Regions from separate parts of the Streptomyces sp. NPDC051963 genome, predicted to be linked through region 1. Evidence: riboswitches for the same ligand, from Rfam matches in the RefSeq annotation. Region 1 holds a riboswitch; the other holds the start of a gene.

Region 1 (3,726 bases):
GTACGAGAGAACGTCAACGAGGGCAGGAAGCCCTGGCTGAAGGCGTTCCTGGACATGCGGGACAGCAAGTACGGGGCGTACAAGTACCGGTCCGAGCCGTACCGGACCGTCTCCTGCCCCGCCGGCGCCATGGCCGGCCGGGGCTGCATCCAGGAGCGCGCGGACGCCATCGCCGCCTACACCCAGGCCCTGATGTTCACCGTCACCGGCAAGCCGCAGCACGCCGTCAAGGCCAGGGAGATCATGGACGGCTGGTCGGCGAAGCTGGAGCGGCACACGGGGCAGAACGCCGCTCTTCAGGCCGCCTGGGCCGGGTCCACCTGGGCGCGGGCCGCCGAGATCATTCGGCACACACCCGGCGGCGACTGGCCCGCCCACCGCGTACTCCGCTTCGAGACCATGCTCCGCACCGCCTACCTCCCCCACGTCACCCGACGCGTCCTGGACGTCAACGGAAACCGCGACCTCGTCTCCACCGACGCGGCCATCGGCATCGCCGTCTTCCTCGACGACCACAAGACCTTCGACCACGCCCTGCAACGCTTCCGCGACCGCGTCCCCGCCTACTTCTACCTGCGCAAGGACGGCCGCCTCCCGCTCACCGCGCCCGGCTCCGGCATGGACAGCCCGCAGCGGCTGACGTCGTACTGGTTCAAGCAGTCCACCTACAAGGACGGCGTCACCCAGGAGACCTGCCGTGACTTCGAGCACGTCGGCCACTCCCTCGCCGCCACCGCGCACATCGCCGAGACCGCCTGGCACCAGGGCGTCGACCTGTACGCCGAGGCCAAGGACCGGCTCAAGGCCGCCCTCTCCCTGCACGCCCGCCACCAGCTGGGCGCACCCGCGCCGACCTGGCTGTGCGGCGGCAGGATCGCCAGGACCATGGGCCCGGACCTGGAAGTCGCCCTGAACCACCTCGAGGACCGTCTCCACCTCTCCGTCCCCACCGCCCGCAAACTCGCCGAACAGACCCGCCCCGCCGGCACCGACGGCCTCTTCGTCGCCTGGGAAACCCTCACCCACGCGGGCAATCCCGCCGGGTGAACCACCGTGTGGTCATGGGTGTCCCACGGATGACGTACACTTGTGAACACAACGACGCGGGGTGGAGCAGCTCGGTAGCTCGCTGGGCTCATAACCCAGAGGTCGCAGGTTCAAATCCTGTCCCCGCTACTGAAGGCCGAAGGGCCCGGATCATTGCGATCCGGGCCCTTCGGTGTGTTCCGGCCCATGCCGAGCCCGAGTGATGCCCGTTGTCACCCGGCGTGATCGAGCCACCCCGTTGCGATAACAACTGACACAACGTCAGAACTGGTGGGGCCGATGAGTTGCTTCGGTGACGTGGTCAACTCGCCCGATTTTCACCGGTCATGGCCCGTACGTCCTGGGCAAAAACGTTAATGATCAAGTGGAACCGCTTGGAATCCGGCCCCTGGGTCTATTAACGTTCGATAACGCAGCGCGGTCGTCCCAGCCGTCACAAGAGTCGGCTCCGTGCGCACGCGCCGAATTCCGCAAGGGAACCGGGGAACCACCACCTTGGGGTGAATCGCGCGGATGCCACCGTGGAAGCACGGCGGGTATACGCGCGTAGGAGACCTTCCTCTCCGAACCCGTCAGCTAACCCGGTAGGCGATAGGGAAGGAAAGGAGTACGCCTACGTGGCGTCCAACCGGCCTGCTCCAGAGGCCCCGTTCGTGCCTAGTCAGCGCAAGCCCGACACCGTTGTGTACGGGGGCTACCGCACCGACGACGAGGGCCCGCAGGAGGAGTGGAATCCCACCGAGGAGTCCCTCCCTCCCCTACGCGGCCGGCACCGCGTCAGCAAGCAGCGCAACGGGGCATTCGCCCGCAGCTCCACGGTTCTGGGCGTCGGTGTCATAGCCGCCGTCGGCGCGGGCGGCATGGCCAGCGCCAACACCGGCAAGCCGCCGGTGTCCATCTCCATGCCCGACCTGCCGTCCGTGGGCTCGATCATCTCGGACGACTCCTCGGACGAGGAGGCCCAGGACACCGCGCTCAGCAGCGTCAATGTGGCCTCCGAGGACACCGAGCAGGGCACCTCCGACGCCGGTGAGGTGTTGCGGTCCAGGATCCTGGCCCAGGCCGAGCAGCAGCAGGACCAGGTCGACACCAAGGCCGCCCAGGCCGCGCAGGCCGCCGCCCAGAAGAAGGCCGCCGACGCGGCAGCCGAGGCGGAGAGGCAGGCCGAGGCCAAGGCCGCCGCCGCGAAGGCGAAGGCGGAGGAGGCGGCCCGGCAGAAGGCGGAGGCCGAGCGGCTCGCCGAGCTGGCCAAGCAGTTCGCGCTGCCGACCTCCTCGTACACCATCACCTCGACCTTCGGTCAGGCCGGTTCCCTCTGGTCCTCCGGCTACCACACCGGGCTCGACTTCGCCGCCCCCACGGGCACGCTCATCAAGGCCATCCACAGCGGCACCATCACCCAGGCCGGCTGGGACGGTTCGTACGGCTACAAGACCGTCCTCACCCTGGACGACGGCACTGAGCTGTGGTTCGCCCACCAGTCCTCGATCAGTGTCAGCGTCGGCCAGAAGGTCGCCACCGGCGATGTCATCGGCCGCGTCGGTGCGACCGGCAATGTCACCGGCGCTCACCTCCACCTCGAGGTCCACACCAGTAGCTCCGACAGCAGCGGCATCGACCCGATGGCCTGGCTGCGGAGCAAGGGCTTGAACCCCTGAGCCAGCCTCCCCTTCCCCGGCGGCCCTGACGACGACCCCCCGACGTCAGGGCTGCCGGTTTTCGGGCGGAGCGCAGCTCGGCCTGGGCGGGTTACTCGCGGCCACTCGCGAGGCCTAGGTCCGGTACGGGTTGTGGTGCGCCGGATACGGTGCCGCGGGACCGTACATCGGCCAGGCCGGCGGCATGACGACCGGCGCCGTCACTCGGGCCGCGTACTCCAGCGCCGGTCCCGCGACCCTCCGCCGCTGCCACAGCTCATGCAGCAACTCCCGTTCGCGTACGACGAAGTCGGTGCCCGCCCGCCCCCGCCGCCCCCGGTGGCGCAGAAACGCCAGCGACGTCGCGTACGCCTCGTACTGCGCCACCGCCCGCCCCGCCGGCCTGCCGAAGTGATGGCGGGCGTACTCCCGGGCCAGCCGTCGCGCCCGCATCGATCCGAGTACGAAGGGCGCGGTCGGCCCCAGCCAGCCGGCGGCGACGTACGCGGGCAGCTCGGCTCGTACGGTCCTCAGCTCGCGCTGCCGGGTCCAGATGACCAGCCAGGTGAGCAGCCCGAACGCGGGCACCATGAAGGCGGCGTACACGGCGAAGAACCCGTACTCGCCGAACGTGGACGAGCCGTTCCACATCGCGTGCATGCCCATCGCCAGCAGCAGCCCGGACAGCGGCACGAGGACCCGGCGCAGATGCTGCCGGTCCCCCGAGAGCGCGGCGACGCCGAAGCCGATGCCGGTGAGGACGGTGAAGAGCGGGTGCGCGAACGGCGACATGATGATGCGCACGAAGAAGGTCGCCGCGGTGACGGAGGCGATGCCGCGGTCGCCGCTGAGCTGGTCGGTACCGAAGGCCGTACCGAGGTAGAGGATGTTCTCGGTGAACGCGAAGCCGGTGGCGGTGACGCCGGCTATCACCACCCCGTCGACGATCCCGGTGAAGTCGCGTCGCCGGAAGAGGAAGACGAGTAAGACGGCCGCCGCCTTGGCCGACTCCTCCACGATCGGCGCTATCACGGTCGCCCCG
Region 2 (3,726 bases), on a different contig from region 1:
TCGGGGCCGGGGTCGCCGACGCCCTCGGTGAAGCTGTCCCCCACCGCCACGTACGACCCGATCACTGATCTGTTGTCATTCTTCGAATCGTCTGCCACATCGGCCCATGATTCACCTTCGGATGTGAGCTACGCGACCGTAGGAAGGGGTTGACGGGCGGTGAGATAAGCCACGCCTAAAGTGTTCACCAACTCAGGAATAGCCTTCCGATCAAGGACGTTGTGGCGTCACTCAGCCGTCCGTCTCGATCCGGGCGACGAAGAACACCGAAGGCCGGACCCGGGGATCGGGGTCCGGCCTTCGGTGGCGTGGGGGGCGCGTCGGTCGCGGGTGTCAGCCGACGGAGACGCCGTGCGAGCGGAGGTAGGCGACGGGGTCGACGTCCGAGCCGTAGTCCGGGGTGGTGCGGATCTCGAAGTGCAGGTGCGGGCCGGTCACATTGCCGGTCGCGCCGGAGAGGCCGAGCTCCTGGCCCTCGGTCACGGTCTGCCCGTTGGAGACGGATATCGAGGACAGGTGGCCGTACTGCGCGTAGTAGCCGTCGGCCAGCTTGACGACGACCTGATTGCCGTACGCACCGCCCCAGCCCGCGGAGACGACCGTGCCCGCACCCACGGACTTCAGCGAGGTGCCGGTCGGGACGACGAAGTCGACGCCTGTGTGGTAACCGCTGGACCACATGCTGCCCGACATGTGGTATGGGGTCCCGACGGTGGCACCGGCCACCGGCAGGGTGAAGCCGCCGGCGGTGCTCGTGGTGTCGGCGGACTGAGTGTTCGCCGCGTTCGAGCTGGACGACGCCGCCGAATCCGACGCGGACGAGTCGGACGAAGCGGATGAGTCCGACGAGCCGGACGACTTCGACGAAGGCGACGAAGGCGACGACTTGGAGGAGTCGGTCGCGGCCTTCTTGCCGATCGAGAGCTTCAGACCGGGGTGGATGAGCGACGGGTCGTCGCCGACGGCCTCTCGGTTGTCCGAGTAGAGCTTGTGCCAGCCACCGCTGACATTCTGCTCGTCGGCGATCTTCGAGAGGTAGTCACCGGCCCTCACGGAATAGGTCTTCACTCCCGAGGTTTTCGCGGCGGCCTTCTTCTCGGCTGCCTTCTTCTCGGTCTTCGGAACCGACTGAACGGCCTTTTCCGAAACGGATTGAGCGGGAGCGGCATGTGCTCCGGTGGCCCCCAGCAGCGGGAGGGCGAGCGCTGCGCCACCGGTTCCGGCGACGGCGATCGAGCGGGTGAAGCGCTGGCTCTTGGGACGGCGGTGCTTACCCTTCGCGGGCATGGCGAATTCCTCTCCGGCGCCTACGAGGTGAGCTGTCGGGTGCGGACTGGAGATGTCCGGCCGCGCGTTCGCGGCTTGACCCCTAGCCGTTCCGGAGACCGGAACAGGCGGTTCTACCTGTGGGTCCCCCGCTCCTGCCGTTCACGGGTGAGTTGTGCGGTCTCCGGGCGGCGGCAGGATTGGGCGTCCGTCCGGATTGGTGGCGAACGTAAGCGACTAAGACGCAAAGGGACAAGCAAGAGGTTCCCGGGACATGCGTTTCTCTTGATCCCTTGTGGGAAATCCCAGTCACACTCCGTGAATTCCGACCGCGCACGGGATTCAAATCCCTGGAAAGACACGCGAATTACGTGAACATGACGGGCGACGCTCGGTCACGAATATGACGCTGCTCACGCGGCATCTCCCCAGGGCGCCTTATTCCAGAGCGAGTTGGAATGAAGATCCCAATTCGGACAGAAGACTCAGATGCGACGCAGCCGGAGAACCGTCGCATCGAGGTCGCCGCGCAGCCCCGTAGGCAATCCGTGGTGCAACAGCACCGCACCCCGGTGAACTTCGCCCGTTTCGCGGCATTCATACGACGCCGTCGGGTCGAGGCCGCGCAGCCGGAGCGCCGGTACGGGCTCGCCGTAGTGCTGCGACTGGAGCCAGGCGATGACGACGGTCTCGTCGCCGAGCACGTACTGCACCGCACTCGAACCGCCCTGCGGCGGCCGCAGCCGGTAGAGGTCCCCGCGCTGCACGAGAGGCCGGATCTCCTTGTACAGGCCCACCCAGTCCCGGGCCTCGGCAAGCTCTTCGTCCGTCCACTTCGTGAGGTCGCCGCCGACCCCGAGCACCCCGGCCATGGCGCTCACGAACCGGAAGCGCAGCGAGCTGACCCGGCCGTTGAGCTGGGTGTTGGGGCTGTCGGTGACCCAGGCGGCCATGACCCGCGCGGGGTGGATCTGGCTGAAGCCGTGCTGGATGGCGAGCCGGTCGAGCGGGTCGGTGTTGTCCGAGGTCCACATCTGATCCGTGCGGCTCATGATCCCGAGGTCGATCCGGCCGCCACCGCCGGAGCAGGACTCGAAGGCGACGCCGGGGTGCGCTTCCCGCAGCCGGTCCAACAGGCGGTACAGAGCGTGCACATGGTCGACCCACAACCGCTGCGGATACGCCTCTCCCGGCCAGCCCGCGTCGGTGAAGCAGCGATTGAAGTCCCACTTCACGTAGTCGATCGGGGCGCTGGAGAGGAGCGTGTCGAGCTGCTCCCAGAGGTACTCCTGGACATCGTCGCGGGCGAGGTTCAGTACGAGCTGATTGCGAAATTCAGCACGCTTGCGTCCGATTTGGTACTGCACCCAGTCGGGGTGGGCGCGGTACAGGTCGCTGTCCGGATTGACCATTTCGGGCTCGACCCAGATGCCGAACTGCATACCGAGTCCGTGCACGTGGTCCGCGAGCGGCTTGAGGCCGCCGGGGAAGCGGTCGGGGTTGGGTGTCCAGTCGCCGAGCCCGGCCCGGTCGCTGGTCCGCGCCCCGAACCAGCCGTCGTCGACCACGAACAGCTCCACGCCCATGTCCGCGGCCCGGCGCGCGAGTGCCCGCTGCTGCTCCTCGGAGATGTCGAACTCGGTGGCCTCCCAGGAATTGAAGAGCACCGGCCGGTCCTGGTCCGCGTCCGGGATGACGTACGCCCGCTGATAGGCGTGCCACGCGCGGCTCGCCCCGCCGAAGCCGCGGTCGCTCCACAGACCGGCGAAGACGGGCGTCGTGAACGACTCGCCCGCCGCCAGGCGCAGCAGGCCCGAGTCGTCGTATCCGGCACCGCCGGTGATCTGCACGCGCGCGTCGGGGAGTTGGGCCACGGCGATCCGCCAGGACCCGGACCAGCCGAGGGCGCAGCCGTAGACCTCGCCGCGCTCCTCGGTCGCGTCGTCGTCCAGCGCGACCCAGGGCAGATGCTGGTGACCGGTGTGGCCGCGCCGGCTGCCGATGACCTTCTCACCGTAGGTGAGGTCGGAGCGCACGAGCCGGGACTCCGCTGCCCAGCGGCCGTGCAGCTGGGAGAGCCGCCAGGCGCCGCGGTCGGGCAGGGTCCAGGTGGCGGAGTCGGCACGCAGCAGCTCGACCGTCGGCCCGTCGTTGTCGAGGGTCACCCAGCGCTCCACGACGTCGTCGCGCATGCGATAGTGCAGCGTGACGGTCAGGCCTTCGTCGCGAAACCGCAGCCGCAGTGCGTCGCCCTCGGCCTCGTACGCCTCGAAGTGCCACTCGGTGCCGCGCCGCTCCTCGGTGCGTACGGACAGGGCGGGCCGGGCGAAGCGGGGGCCGCCCTCGACCGGGTACTCCTCGCGTCCGTCGAGCTGGGACTCGAAGGAGCTGCAGCCCGGCTGCGCACGCATCGCGAGGGCCTCGGCGTCGGCGAGCGCGACCCGCGGGCCCCAGTGCAGG

What was found. Region 1 has a riboswitch for cyclic di-AMP ahead of ACIHFB_RS42615 (M23 family metallopeptidase). Riboswitches for the same ligand answer to the same signal wherever they lie in the genome.
Region 2: it holds a riboswitch for cyclic di-AMP, as region 1 does, so the genes downstream of both, ACIHFB_RS15520 (peptidoglycan DD-metalloendopeptidase family protein) here and ACIHFB_RS42615 (M23 family metallopeptidase) in region 1, are expected to answer to the same signal.

Annotation. Positions count from the first base shown of each region.
Region 1 is NZ_JBIUCC010000015.1:19,505-23,230, reverse strand. Features, by position in the region: gene ACIHFB_RS42625 (alginate lyase family protein) at 1-1,047, shown strand, start outside; tRNA gene ACIHFB_RS42620 (tRNA-Met) at 1,103-1,176, shown strand; cyclic di-AMP (ydaO/yuaA leader) riboswitch at 1,497-1,653, shown strand; gene ACIHFB_RS42615 (M23 family metallopeptidase) at 1,665-2,705, shown strand; gene ACIHFB_RS42610 (PrsW family intramembrane metalloprotease) at 2,820-3,726, opposite strand, start outside.
Region 2 is NZ_JBIUCC010000003.1:721,801-725,526, forward strand. Features, by position in the region: gene ACIHFB_RS15515 (SGNH/GDSL hydrolase family protein) at 1-65, opposite strand, end outside; gene ACIHFB_RS15520 (peptidoglycan DD-metalloendopeptidase family protein) at 334-1,287, opposite strand; cyclic di-AMP (ydaO/yuaA leader) riboswitch at 1,292-1,447, opposite strand; gene ACIHFB_RS15525 (alpha-galactosidase) at 1,752-3,726, opposite strand, start outside.